DNA from 2 places in the Burkholderia anthinoferrum genome. Region 2 is predicted to be linked to the other one. Evidence: predicted binding sites of a transcription regulator. Region 2 holds the regulator's gene; the other holds the start of a gene.
What was found. Region 2 encodes LexA, which represses DNA repair genes until DNA is damaged. Its sites were predicted from a motif close to ACTGTATNNNNATACAGT; they were not measured.

Region 1: recA (recombinase RecA) is a predicted target of LexA. The motif match lies at 1,276-1,293, and genes of this name have one in related genera.

What each region holds. Positions count from the first base shown of each region.
Region 1 is NZ_LFZP01000011.1:90,003-96,832, forward strand. It holds gene C5F75_RS04360 (sensor histidine kinase) at 1-432, opposite strand, end outside; gene C5F75_RS04365 (response regulator transcription factor) at 450-1,178, opposite strand; gene recA (recombinase RecA) at 1,369-2,439, shown strand; gene recX (recombination regulator RecX) at 2,439-3,320, shown strand; gene C5F75_RS04380 (DUF2889 domain-containing protein) at 3,467-4,075, shown strand; gene sucC (ADP-forming succinate--CoA ligase subunit beta) at 4,144-5,310, shown strand; gene sucD (succinate--CoA ligase subunit alpha) at 5,380-6,261, shown strand; gene C5F75_RS04395 (TerC family protein) at 6,419-6,830, shown strand, end outside.
Region 2 is NZ_LFZP01000032.1:256,040-262,869, reverse strand. It holds gene C5F75_RS10510 (permease) at 1-40, shown strand, start outside; gene C5F75_RS10505 (hypothetical protein) at 141-563, shown strand; gene C5F75_RS10500 (ABC transporter permease) at 615-1,448, opposite strand; gene nodI (nodulation factor ABC transporter ATP-binding protein NodI) at 1,455-2,369, opposite strand; gene C5F75_RS10490 (universal stress protein) at 2,700-3,197, shown strand; gene C5F75_RS10485 (DUF2939 domain-containing protein) at 3,285-4,004, opposite strand; gene C5F75_RS10480 (hypothetical protein) at 4,034-4,369, opposite strand; gene lexA (transcriptional repressor LexA) at 4,395-5,042, opposite strand; gene C5F75_RS10465 (sulfate ABC transporter substrate-binding protein) at 5,307-6,344, shown strand; gene cysT (sulfate ABC transporter permease subunit CysT) at 6,481-6,830, shown strand, end outside.

The sequences.
Region 1 (6,830 bases), on a different contig from region 2:
CAGCGGCATGTCGGCTTCGCCCGCGACCAGCTCGCCGCGCGTGCCGAGCACCTGGAAGTAGACGCTGTCGATGTTGTCCGCGCGCAGGAAGTCGCGCGTCTGCTCCGGCAGCGTCAGCTCGGCGACGCCGTTGACCGGATGGATCTGCCGCGCGAGCACGTACGCGTTGGTCTCCAGCGCGCGGTCGAACGGGCTGTTCGCGATCGTCTTCGCGACGAGATAGGTGACGGCGATGCTCATCGGCCACAGCAGCAGCAGCGGTGCGAGCATCCAGTCGAGGATTTCGCCGAACAGCGAGCGCGGGCGCGGCGTTTCGGCCGATTCGGTTTCGTCGGGCGGCGCGAACGGGTTCTCGTAGCGCGCGTCGCGCGCCTCGTCGGCGGCCGACGACGGCGCGCCGGTCGGGTGACGGGAATGGGCCGGCGTGGCCATCGCGGCGCCGCCCGGCGTCAGCGCAGCGGCGTGCCGGCCGCCGCGGGCTGGGGCGCCGCCGGGTCGGCCGGCGTCGCGGGCGCGACCTTCTCGAGGCAATAGCCGAGGCCGCGCACGGTCGAGATCCGCACGCCGCTCGGTTCGATCTTCTTGCGCAGCCGGTGCACGTAGACTTCGATCGCGTTGTTGCTGACTTCCTCGCCCCATTCGCACAGGTGATCGACGAGCTGTTCCTTCGACACGAGGCGGCCGATCCGCTGCAGCAGCACCTCGAGCAGGCCGAGTTCGCGCGCCGAGAGATCGAGCACGTGATCGTTCGCATACGCGATGCGGCCGACCTGGTCGAACGCGAGCGAGCCGTGGCGCACGACGGTCGGCCCGCCGCCCGCGCCGCGCCGGGTCAGCGCGCGCACGCGCGCCTCGAGCTCGTTGAGCGCGAACGGCTTGGCCATGTAGTCGTCGGCGCCGAGGTCGAGCCCCTTCACGCGCTCGTCGACGCTGTCGGCGGCGGTCAGGATCAGCACGGGGAGATTGGAATTGCGGGCGCGCAGGCGCTTGAGCACGTCGAGCCCGGACATTTTCGGCAGCCCGAGATCGAGAATCAGCAGGTCGAAAGTCTGCATCGACAGCGCGGTGTCGGCGTCGACGCCGCTCTTCACGTGATCGACGGCATAGCCCGATTGGCGGAGTGACCGGGTGAGGCCGTCCGCGAGTATGCTGTCGTCTTCGGCGATGAGAATTCGCATGTTGCTGACCGATGGCCGGCGAGGCGTTCGTGCCGGCGCGGCTGTCTCCGAAGTTATCCGTGTACAACGCAGCCTGCATTGCGGGCTTGCATAAAACACTGTTTTTTTATACAGTGTCTGCATTCGTGGGCGGCGCTTGAAAGCGGGCGCGCCTTTAACAGACGCTGCTCATCATAGCAAAGGACGATTCATGGAAGATAGCAAGAAGGGCTCCGGGATGACCGCCGAGAAGAGCAAGGCGCTGGCGGCCGCACTCGCGCAGATCGAGAAGCAGTTCGGCAAAGGCTCGATCATGCGCATGGGCGACGGCGAAGCGGCCGAGGATATCCAGGTCGTCTCCACGGGCTCGCTGGGTCTCGATATCGCACTGGGCGTCGGCGGCCTGCCGCGCGGCCGGGTGGTCGAGATCTACGGTCCGGAATCGTCCGGTAAAACCACGCTCACGCTGCAGGTCATCGCCGAGCTGCAGAAGCTGGGCGGCACCGCGGCGTTCATCGACGCCGAGCACGCGCTCGACGTCCAATATGCCGCGAAGCTCGGCGTGAACGTGCCGGAGCTGCTGATCTCGCAGCCGGACACCGGCGAGCAGGCGCTCGAAATCACCGACGCGCTGGTGCGCTCGGGCTCGATCGACATGATCGTCATCGACTCGGTCGCGGCGCTCGTGCCGAAGGCCGAAATCGAAGGCGAGATGGGCGATTCGCTGCCGGGTCTGCAGGCTCGCCTGATGTCGCAGGCGCTGCGCAAGCTGACCGGCACGATCAAGCGCACGAACTGCCTCGTGATCTTCATCAACCAGATCCGGATGAAGATCGGCGTGATGTTCGGCAACCCGGAAACCACGACGGGCGGCAACGCGCTGAAGTTCTACTCGTCGGTGCGTCTCGATATCCGCCGGATCGGCTCGATCAAGAAGAACGACGAGGTGATCGGCAACGAAACCCGCGTGAAGGTCGTCAAGAACAAGGTATCGCCGCCGTTCCGCGAAGCGATCTTCGACATCCTGTACGGCGAAGGCATTTCGCGCCAGGGCGAGATCATCGATCTCGGCGTGCAGGCGAAGATCGTCGACAAGGCGGGCGCCTGGTACAGCTACAACGGCGAGAAGATCGGCCAGGGCAAGGACAACGCGCGTGAATTCCTGCGCGAAAATCCGGAAATCGCGCGCGAGATCGAGAACCGCATCCGCGAATCGCTCGGTGTCGTCGCGATGCCCGATGGCGTAGTCAACGAAGCCGAGGCGATGGACGAAGAAGAGTGATGGTTGCGCGCCGAGGTCAGGCTGGCGAGCCGGCGGAGCACGACACGCCCGAAACGGCGGGTCGCTCCGGGCGGCGAGCCGGATCCTCGGGCGCCGACCGGCGGGGCGCAGGCGGCAACGCCGCGAACCGCACCGCGACGAGGGCATCCGACGATGCCCTCGTTTCGTTTGAGATTGCCGCACCGGACGACCCGTTCGACGACGATGAGTCGTTCGACGCGCACGACCGCTCCCGCCGTCGCGTGTCCGGTGTCCGCTTCCCGGGCGATCGCGTCCCGGACGATCGCGCAGCCGATGCGCCCGCGACGGAAGATGTCTATACGCGCAGCAGCCAGCATCCGCGCCGCATACGTCGCACTGCCGGCGCATCTTCCCGCGGCGCTGCTTCGAGCGACGCGTCGGGCGTAGGCGAGCGCAAGCCGTCGAAACCGCCGCGGTCGTTGAAGGGCCGTGCGCTCGGTTATCTGTCAAGGCGCGAATACAGCCGCGCGGAGCTTGCGCGCAAGCTCGCCCCCTACGTCGGCGAAGACGAGTCCGTCGAACCGGTGCTCGATGCGCTGGAACAGGAAGGCTGGCTGTCCGACGCGCGCTTCGCCGAGAGTCTCGTGCATCGCCGCGCGTCGCGCGTCGGCGTCGCGCGCATCGTCAGCGAACTGAAGCGCCATGCGGTCGGCGACAGCCTCGTCGAAGCGGTGAATGCCCAATTGCGCGAGACCGAGTTGACGCGCGCGCAGGCCGTGTGGCGCAAGAAATTCGGTGCGCTGCCGCAAACGCCCGCCGAGCGCGCGAAGCAGGCGCGCTTCCTTGCCGCGCGCGGCTTCTCGAGCGCGACCATCGTGAAGTTGCTGAAGGTCGGCGACGATTTCCCGCTCGACGACTGAGCCGCCCGGTCGCGCGCGGGGCGCGCGATTTTGCTGCATCGCAACCGCTTCCGGACAGGCGGGAATACCCGCCGTCGAGGCCGGATGTCTCAAATACCCAATATGCTAAAATCCACGGGTTTTCCTCTTCGGCCTCAACCTCCAGCATGCCGCTATCCGAGCCCGTGCCCCGTCAGTTGCGACATCGACGCGCAATCCGAGCGGAAGCCTACGAGCGCGGCGACGGCTTGTGGGACATCGAAGCCTGCCTGACCGACCACAAGCCGCGCGATGTCGCGCTTGCGTCGGGCATCCGGCCCCAGGGCCTGCCGATCCACGAACTCTGGCTACGCGTGACCATCGATCGTGACCTCAATGTCGTCGACGCCGAAGCGTCTTCGGAATGGGTTCCCTATCCCGGTCACTGTCAATCCGCTTCTCCCGCCTATCGGGCCCTCATCGGGCTCAACCTCTTCCGCAATTTCCGCCGCAACGCGAACCGGCTGCTCGCCGGCGTCGCCGGCTGTTCCCATCTCACCGAACTGTGCGCCGTGCTGCCGACGGCCGCGATCCAGGCGTTCGCCGGTGATGTGTGGAACGTGCGCGAGGAGGGCGGCGAAGGGCCGGACCATGACGGCGTGCACGCCGAACCGCCTTTCCAGCTCGGCCGCTGCCGGGCGCTGCGATTCGACGGCGAGGTCGTACGGCAGTACTACCCGCGCTGGTACGGCCCGATTCGGCCGGATCTGCCCGGTGAAGGCAGCACGAAGGAATGAACGGAAATCATTCGAAGAAGCGTCTTAAGCGACTTTTCATCCAACTCTCAGACTGAAGGGAATCACGCATGAAGATTCACGAGTACCAGGGTAAGGAAATCCTGCGGAAATTCGGAGTCGCGGTACCGCGCGGCAAGCCGGCGTTCTCGGTTGACGAGGCCGTCAAGGTGGCGGAAGAGCTCGGCGGCCCGGTATGGGTCGTGAAGGCTCAGATTCACGCGGGTGGCCGTGGCAAGGGCGGCGGCGTGAAGGTGGCGAAGTCGATCGAACAGGTGCGCGAATACGCGAACCAGATCCTCGGCATGCAGCTCGTCACGCACCAGACGGGCCCGGAAGGCCAGAAGGTCAACCGTCTGATGATCGAGGAAGGCGCCGACATCAAGCAGGAACTGTATGTCAGCCTCGTCGTCGACCGCATCTCGCAGAAGATCGTGCTGATGGGTTCGAGCGAAGGCGGCATGGACATCGAGGAAGTCGCCGAAAAGCACCCGGAACTGATCCACAAGGTCATCGTCGAGCCGTCGACGGGCCTGCTGGACGCGCAGGCCGACGACCTCGCCGCGAAGATCGGCGTGCCGGCCGCGTCGATTCCGCAAGCGCGCGCGATCCTGCAAGGCCTGTACAAGGCATTCTGGGAAACCGACGCATCGCTGGCTGAAATCAACCCGCTGAACGTCTCCAGCGACGGCAAGGTTACCGCACTCGACGCGAAGTTCAACTTCGATTCGAACGCGCTGTTCCGTCACCCGGAAATCGTCGCGTACCGCGATCTGGACGAAGAAGATCCGGCTGAAATCGAAGCGTCGAAGTTCGACCTCGCGTACATCTCGCTCGACGGCAACATCGGCTGTCTCGTGAACGGCGCGGGCCTCGCGATGGCGACGATGGACACCATCAAGCTGTTCGGCGGCGAGCCGGCGAACTTCCTGGACGTCGGCGGTGGCGCGACGACCGAGAAGGTCACGGAAGCGTTCAAGCTGATGCTGAAGAACCCGGACCTGAAGGCGATCCTCGTGAACATCTTCGGCGGCATCATGCGCTGCGACGTGATCGCGGAAGGCGTGATCGCCGGTTCGAAGGCCGTGAACCTGAACGTGCCGCTCGTCGTGCGCATGAAGGGCACGAACGAGGACCTCGGCAAGAAGATGCTGGCCGATTCGGGCCTGCCGATCATCTCGGCGGACAGCATGGAAGAAGCCGCGCAGAAGGTCGTCGCGGCTGCCGCAGGCAAGTAAGCACGCGCTAATGAACACGTAGGGCGGCGCGGCTTGCTCGCGACGCCCATCGAACAGAGGTCAAAATACATGTCGATTCTGATCAACAAGGACACGAAGGTCATCACGCAGGGCATTACCGGCAAAACCGGTCAGTTCCATACGCGCGCCTGCCGTGAATACGCAAACGGCCGCGAAGCATTCGTCGCGGGCGTGAACCCGAAGAAGGCCGGCGAAGATTTCGAAGGCATTCCGATCTACGCGAGCGTCAAGGAAGCGAAGGCGGAAACCGGCGCGACCGTGTCGGTCATCTACGTGCCGCCGGCAGGCGCGGCCGCTGCGATCTGGGAAGCGGTCGAAGCCGACCTCGATCTCGCGATCTGCATCACGGAAGGCATCCCCGTGCGCGACATGATCGAAGTGAAGGACCGCATGCGTCGCGAAGGCCGCAAGACGCTGCTGCTCGGGCCGAACTGCCCGGGCACGATCACGCCGGACGAGCTGAAGATCGGCATCATGCCGGGTCACATCCACCGCAAGGGCCGCATCGGCGTCGTGTCGCGTTCGGGCACGCTGACGTACGAAGCGGTTGCGCAGCTGACGGCACTCGGCCTCGGCCAGTCGTCGGCAGTCGGTATCGGCGGCGACCCGATCAACGGCCTGAAGCACATCGACGTGATGAAGATGTTCAACGACGATCCGGATACGGATGCGGTCGTGATGATCGGCGAAATCGGCGGTCCGGACGAAGCCAACGCCGCCGAGTGGATCAAGGACAACATGAAGAAGCCGGTCGTCGGCTTCATCGCGGGCGTCACGGCGCCTCCGGGCAAGCGCATGGGCCACGCCGGCGCGCTGATCTCGGGCGGTGCGGATACGGCCGAAGCGAAGCTGGAAATCATGGAAGCGTGCGGCATCACCGTCACGCGCAACCCGTCGGAAATGGGCCGTCTGCTGAAGAAGGCGCTGTAATTGTTTCCGTTGGGCTCGTCCTGCAGAAAACGCCGGCTTTGCCGGCGTTTTTTGTTATGCTCCCGCAATGAATTCGTAAGCACCGGGCATGCGTCATGCATGTGCCGGCGATGAACCGGGTCGCCCGCGAGGCGGCCGTTGTCCTTTCCTCACCTCCATGCTCGAATTCCTGACCTCGCTGCACTGGGGCGCCATTCTCCAGATCGTCATCATCGATATCCTGCTCGGCGGCGACAACGCGGTCGTGATCGCGCTTGCGTGCCGCAACCTGCCGGCGAACCAGCGGCTGCGCGGCGTCGTCTGGGGCACCGCGGGGGCGATCCTGCTGCGTGTCGCGCTGATCACGTTCGCGGTCGCGCTGCTCGACGTACCGTTCCTGAAATTCGGCGGCGGGCTGTTGCTGCTGTGGATCGGTATCAAACTGATGGCGCCGGCCGCCGACGCGCACGACAACATCAAACCGGCCGACCGGCTGTGGGATGCCGTGAAGACGATCGTGATCGCCGATGCGGTCATGAGCCTCGACAACGTGATCGCGATCGCCGGCGCGGCCGAGCAGGCCGATCCGT
Region 2 (6,830 bases):
GATCGTGAGCGGCTTGCTCGCGATCGCGTTCGGGTTCTGACGCGCGCAACGGCGCGCCCGTCGCGCGCCATCGTCGTATTCACCCGGCGCCGCCGCTTCATGCGTGCGGCGCCCTTTACAAGAAGCAAACAGGAAAACGCATGACCCAACCGAAGATTCATCCTCGACTCGAAAAGGCGCTGACGCGCGGCGATCTCGCGATTCGTCAGGCCAATTCCGCGCGGGCGACGGCCGTGCTGCACGCACTCGGCACGATGATCATCGAGGCCTCCGCCACGATCGGTGTCGAGGCCAGTATCGACATTCCGCAGGGCGATCGCATTTACGATCCCGTCAACGGCCTGTGGCCGCAGAAGATGCTGGTGTCGTTCGACGGCCCGGTGGACGAAGCCGACAAGGAAGAGCTGCGCACGGTGTATCTGGTGGCCGACGATCCGGGCACGCAGTTCCGCGTGGAATGGCATCGCGCGGACGGCAAGCTCGGCCGCCACGAAGGCGGCCCGCTCGCGACCGTCGCGTTCCTGACCGACGTCGAAATTCCGTGGAGCGACGACGACGAGTAACGTCGTCGCATTTGGCCGGCGGCCGGTGCGTGGTGCCCGACGCGCCGGCCGTCAGCGCATCATCCGCCGCCGGAACAGCCACGCGGACAGCAGGAATCCGCCGACCGCGTAGCCGGCGAGCACCGCGACGTGCAGCGCGATGTCGGTCGCCGACCGGCCGAGCATCGCAGGCCGGATCAGCTCGACCGCATTCGCAAGCGGCAGCGCCTGCGCCGCATGCCGCGCGATCGGCGGCAACTGCGTGATCGGGAAGAACACGCCCGACAGCAGCAGCATCGGCGTCAGCACGAGCGTCTGATAGAACATGAAGAAATCGTAGGATGGCGCGAGCGCCGTGACGATCATCGCGATGCTGGCGAACGCGAGACCGGCCAGCGCGATCACCGGCAGCACCGCGAGCATCGACGGAAAGCGTGCATAGCCGAGCACGCCCGCGACGAGCATGATCGCGCCCCCCGACAGCATCGCCTTGCTGGCCGCCCACACGATTTCGCCGAGCACGATGTCGCCGAGCGCGAGCGGCGTATGCATGATCGCTTCCCACGTGCGCTGCACGTGCATCCGCGAGAAACCCGAATACATCGACTCGAAGCTCGCGGACATCATCACGCTCGAGCCGACCGTGCCGGCCGCGAGGAATGCGATATACGACACGCCGTCGACATGGCCGAGCATCAGGCCGAGCCCGAAACCCAGCCCGAACAGATAGATCATCGGATCGGCAAGATTGCCGAACATCGACGCGAGCGCGAGCTTGCGCCACACGAGGTAGTTGCGTCGCCAGACGGCGACCCAGTTGCCTGCATTGGCCGGCATCGCGATCGCGAAGCGTGATTCGCGCGGCGGGGCCGACGGCGTGGTGGCGGAATAGTTGCGGACGTCCATGGTCGTTCAGTCCTGCATCTCGCGGCCGGTGAGCCGCAGGAACACATCTTCCAGATTGGCGGGGCGATGCAGATAGCGCAATCCTGTGCGGCCCTTGAGGCGCGCGCCGAGCGGTTCGGGATCGGTCACATAGCAGAACAGCGTCTCGCCGCTGATCTCGGTGCGCTTCGCGAAGGCCGACAACTCGTCGCGCAGCGCGGCCGGATCGGGCCCGTAGATCTCGATCACGTCGCAACCGATCTCCGATGCGATCAGGGCATGCGGCGCGCCTTCGGCGATCTTGCGGCCTTGCTCGATCACGCACAGCCGATCGCACAGACGCTCGGCTTCTTCCATGAAATGCGTGGTGATCAGGATCGTCTTGTCGCGCGCGAGCAGCGAACGCAGCCGCTCCCACATCAGATGCCGCGCCTGCGGATCGAGGCCCGTCGTCGGCTCGTCGAGCACGAGCACGTCGGGATCGTTGACGAGCGCGCGGGCGAGCGTGAGGCGACGCTTCATGCCGCCCGACAACTCGCCCACCTTCGCATCGGCCTTGTTCTCGAGCTTCGCGAATTCGAGCAGCGGCGGCACGAGCGCGCGTGCCGCCTGCGCCGACATCCCGAAATAGCGGCTGAACACGAGCAGGTTTTCCCGGACCGTGAAGTCCGGATCGAGATTGTCGAACTGCGGGACGACGCCGACGCGCTGGCGTGCATGTCGGGCACGCGATGGAACCGGTTCGCCGCACAGCGAAATGGTGCCGGCATCGGGATGCGCGAGGCCGAGCAGCATCTTCAGCGTCGTGGTCTTGCCGGCGCCGTTCGGGCCGAGCAGGCCATAGCATTCGCCGGCCTTCACGTGGAAGGACAGGCCGTTGACGACGAGCTTGTCGCCATAGCGTTTTTCGACGTTGCGGAAATCGATCGGTGCGACGGACATGGGCGCTTGTCGTTGTAAGCGGGCGTGTGCTGCTGCCCCGTGCGTGGCCGGTTTCCGAACGGATCGCACGAATCCGTGTCACACGGGCGTGACCGAAGCGCACGATGCCGGCGCGACGCGGCTCGCTGGTGTACGAATGGGCCATTCTAGTGCATCGGCTGCGTCGCTTCAGGGCACGCCCGCCCGGTGCGATGCATGTGCGCACCGATCATGCACCGCATCATCGCGCACGCGCGACGCGGGGCGAATCAGCGTTTTCCATCCCTTGCGTCCTGAATTGCGGCGCACCATGATGAATGCGTCGGCTCGTTGTCGCGATAGGGAGGCTTCATGGCTAGCTACAACAAGATTTTGCTGTGTTACGACGGCACGCTCGAAGGGCGCAAGGCACTACGCTGCGGAGCCAATCTCGCAATGGACCTGAAGGCGGAAACGCATTTGCTGTCGGTCGTCGACATGCGTTCGAGCATTGCGCAAAGCGCCGGCTTGCTGACCGATGTCGCATGCGGCCGCTTCGAGGAAACCGCGCGCGAAATCCTGCAGGAAGGCGTGAACTGGCTGCGCGAGCGCGGTGTGCAAGCCGAGGGCCATTTCGCCTTCGGTTATCCGATCGACGAAATCGCGAATCTCGCGTCGGAGCTGAAGGTCGACCTCGTCGTCGTCGGCCACCGGTGCCGCAGCGGATTGTCGAGATGGTGGATGGGCTCGGGCAATACGCAACTGCTCGATCGCGTGAACTGCAGCATTCTGGTGGCGTGTTCGTCGGCGGAAGAGCAGAAGGCCGAAATCGCGCGCGAGCGCGAGGCGGCCATGGCGACCGGCCAATGATCTAAAGACTGGATGACGACCTGACTGGCGATGCATGCCGGTCAGGCATCGCGCTGGATCGGCGGAGCGGGCGTCCAGCGCGGCCTGCTATGCATGCAGGTCGATCCCGGACAATTTCCACGAGAACAGCCCGAAGCGGTGAAAGATCGCCGCATAGCGCGTGCCGTCGGCGCCGCGCTGATACGTGACGACGAATTCATCGATATTTCGGTAGCCCGCGCTGGTTTGTTGCTGGCGCGGCGCTTGCGTTGCTTCGCTCGGGCTGGCCGGTGCGGCCGGCGCGGGGGCCGGCGACGATGCCGCCGAAGCGGCCGCGGTGCCGCCCGGTACGCCGTTACTTGCCGGCGCCGGATGGGCGGGTGGCGCGGCAGGCGTGTTGCCGGGCGCATTGCCCGCCGGCGGCTGATTCGACCAGTCAGGCGGACGCTCGCCCGGATTGCCGCGCGGCGGCAATCCACTCATCAGCGCGGCGACGCCTTCCGGGGTCGCGTACGCATCGACGAGCGGGCCGATCAGCGCGGACCCGATCAACGCGCCGATCACCGCGAACGGATTGTCCTTTTTTACGGCGTCGACGCGGCGCATCAATTCTTCCGTGACCTGCTGCTTCAGGCTGATGCGCAGCGACGGAAAGTCCACATATTCGCTGATCGCCTGCGCGTCGCGCGCATCGATCGCCGATTTCAGGCGGCCGAGCGCGACATACGGCGACGCGTACCCATAGCCGAGCGCCGCAATAACAGCGACGACGAGCGCGACGATCAACAGGGGCTTGAGTCGCCATGCACGGCGCGACGAACCAGTCACGTTGCCTCCGGTGCGGGAAGGTTCCGCAATCAGAGACCGCCCGGCGTGGCCGATCGTTCCTCCGCGATGCAGCGATCGATCATCCGGCAAACGGCGTCGATCGTGCCCACCATGATCAGGCGCGAACGACCGTGATAGACGCGCACCGGCGCGCGACGCGCGGGTTCCGCGTGATTCAGGCCAGCGTTCAGCGATACGCGCGCGAACGCGGGGAGCGCTGACGGCAGCAGGGACGCCTGCCGTTCGACTGCGACTTCTTCTTGCACGGGCGCCGCCGCGGACAGCGGAGCGCAGGGCGTGCGGCCGCGCAGATGACGCAGGCGACCGAATTGACGGAAAGGCAGCAGGCGGGCAAGGCGTTCCATGATGTTCTCCTAGCGAGACGGAATGTCAGAGTTCGCCCGAGCGGATCAGCCCGACGGCGATGCCTTCCAGCGCGAAATCCGCGCTGCCGGCCTTGACGAAGATGTTTTCGTAATCCGGGTTCTCCGCGATCAGCTCGAGGCCGCCGGGCCGGCGCATCAGGCGCTTGACCGTGACGTCGTCGCCCAGGCGCGCGACGATGATCTGGCCGTCCTTCGCTTCCGTGCGCTTCTGCACGGCGAGGAGGTCGCCGTCGAGAATGCCGGCGTCGCGCATCGACAGCCCGCGTACCTTCAGCAGGTAGTCGGGCTTGCTGGTGAACAGCGCGGGATCGCACGCGTAGTGCTGCGAGATGTGCTCCTGCGCAAGGATCGGGCTACCGGCCGCGACGCGGCCGACGAGCGGCAGCGACAGTTGCATCAGGCCGGCGTGCGGCAGCGTGAACTGATGCGGGGCGTCGTCGATGCCGAGCAGCCGGATGCCGCGCGATGCGCCCGCGGCCAGCTCGATCACGCCCTTGCGCGCCAGCGCACGCAGGTGCTCCTCGGCCGCATTCGGCGAGCTGAAGCCCAGTTCGGCCGCGATCTCGGCACGGGTGGGCGGGAATCCGGAGCGCTCGATCGCGCGGCGGATCAAGTCGAACACTTGCTGCTGACGGGCGGTGAGTTTGGTCATGGCTCAACTGTATGGATAGACAGTGAGCTGTATTTTTATACAGTACTTCGTGAATTTCAAGTGTTACTTGAGGTTCGACGCGATTGCGTCGATTCCGGCGTGATTTCGCGACGCCCGGACGCCGGTTTGTCCGCCGCAACCGTCCGTCCCGTATGCGTTAGCACTTTTGAGTATTAAAAAATGAGGAAGGATTATTTTTAATCATGTAACCCGTTCGATAGACTGGCCCGACATCGCAATACCGACAACACTGGAGAACCAAGGATGGGCAAGCGCAACACGGGGCTGGTGGGCGGAGTGGGCCGCCTGATCGCAACATTCGCGCTGGGCGCGGCGGCGGCGCTGGGCGTCGCGACGCATGCGCAGGCCGATACGACTTTCCTGAATGTGTCGTACGACCCGACGCGCGAGCTGTATCAGGATTTCAACCAGGCGTTCGGCAAGGAGTGGAAGGCGAAGACGGGCGAAACCGTCAACTTCAAGCAGTCGCACGGCGGTTCGGGTGCGCAGGCGCGCTCGGTGCTCGACGGCCTGCAGGCCGACGTCGTCACGCTGGCGCTGGCGTACGACATCGACGCGCTCGCGAACAAGGGGCTCGTGAACAAGGATTGGCAGAAGCGCCTGCCCGACAACGCGTCGCCGTACACGTCGACGATCGTGTTCCTCGTGCGCAAGGGCAATCCGAAGGGGATCAAGGACTGGGACGACCTGACCAAGCCGGGCATCTCGATCGTCACGCCGAACCCGAAGACGTCGGGCGGCGCGCGCTGGAACTACCTGGCCGCATGGGCGTACGCGCTGCACAAGCCGGGCGGCAACGAGCAGACGGCGAAGGAATTCGTCACGAAGCTCTACAAGAACGCGGGCGTGCTCGATTCCGGCGCGCGGGGCGCGACGACGAGCTTCGTGCAGCGCGGGATCGGCGACGTGCTGATCGCATGGGAGAACGAGGCGTTCCTGTCGGTCAAGGAATTCGGCACCGACAAGTTCGAGATCGTCGTGCCGTCGGTGAGCATCCTGGCCGAGCCGCCTGTCGCGGTGGTCGACAAGGTGGTCGACAAGAAGGGCACGCGCAAGCTGGCGGAGGCGTACCTGAATTACCTGTACAGCCCGCAGGGCCAGGAAATCGCGGCGCGCAACTACTACCGGCCGCGCTCGAAGAACGTGCCGGCTGAACTGACCAGGCAGTTCCCGAAGCTGAAGCTGTACACGGTCGACGACACGTTCGGCGGCTGGACGAATGCACAGAAGACGCATTTCGCGGACGGCGGCGTGTTCGATTCGATCTACAAGCCGCAGTAACGCACGCAGTCACACCATAACGACCAAGCGGCGCGCCACGACAGCGCGCCGCATCCCCGACGGGCCGCCGGCGCGATGCACTGCGCCGGCGTTTGCGTCGGACCCGTGAGCAGCATCGACCCAGCAAGCGCATCCGATGACGACGTATACCTTTCGCAAGCCGAGCGCGCTGCCCGGCTTCGGCGTGACACTCGGCATCACGGTGGCCTATTTGAGCCTCGTGGTGCTGATTCCGCTCGCCGCCACGTTCCTGAAGACCGCGACGCTGTCGTGGGACCAGTTCGTCACCGCCGTCACGTCGCCGCGCGTGCTCGCGTCGTACCGGCTGACGTTCTCGGCCGCGCTCGGCGGCGCGCTGATCAACGCCGTGTTCGGCTTTCTCGTCGCGTGGGTGCTGGTGCGCTACACGTTCCCGTTCAAGCGCCTCGTCGATGCGGTCGTCGACCTGCCGTTCGCGCTGCCGACCTCGGTGGCCGGCATCTCGCT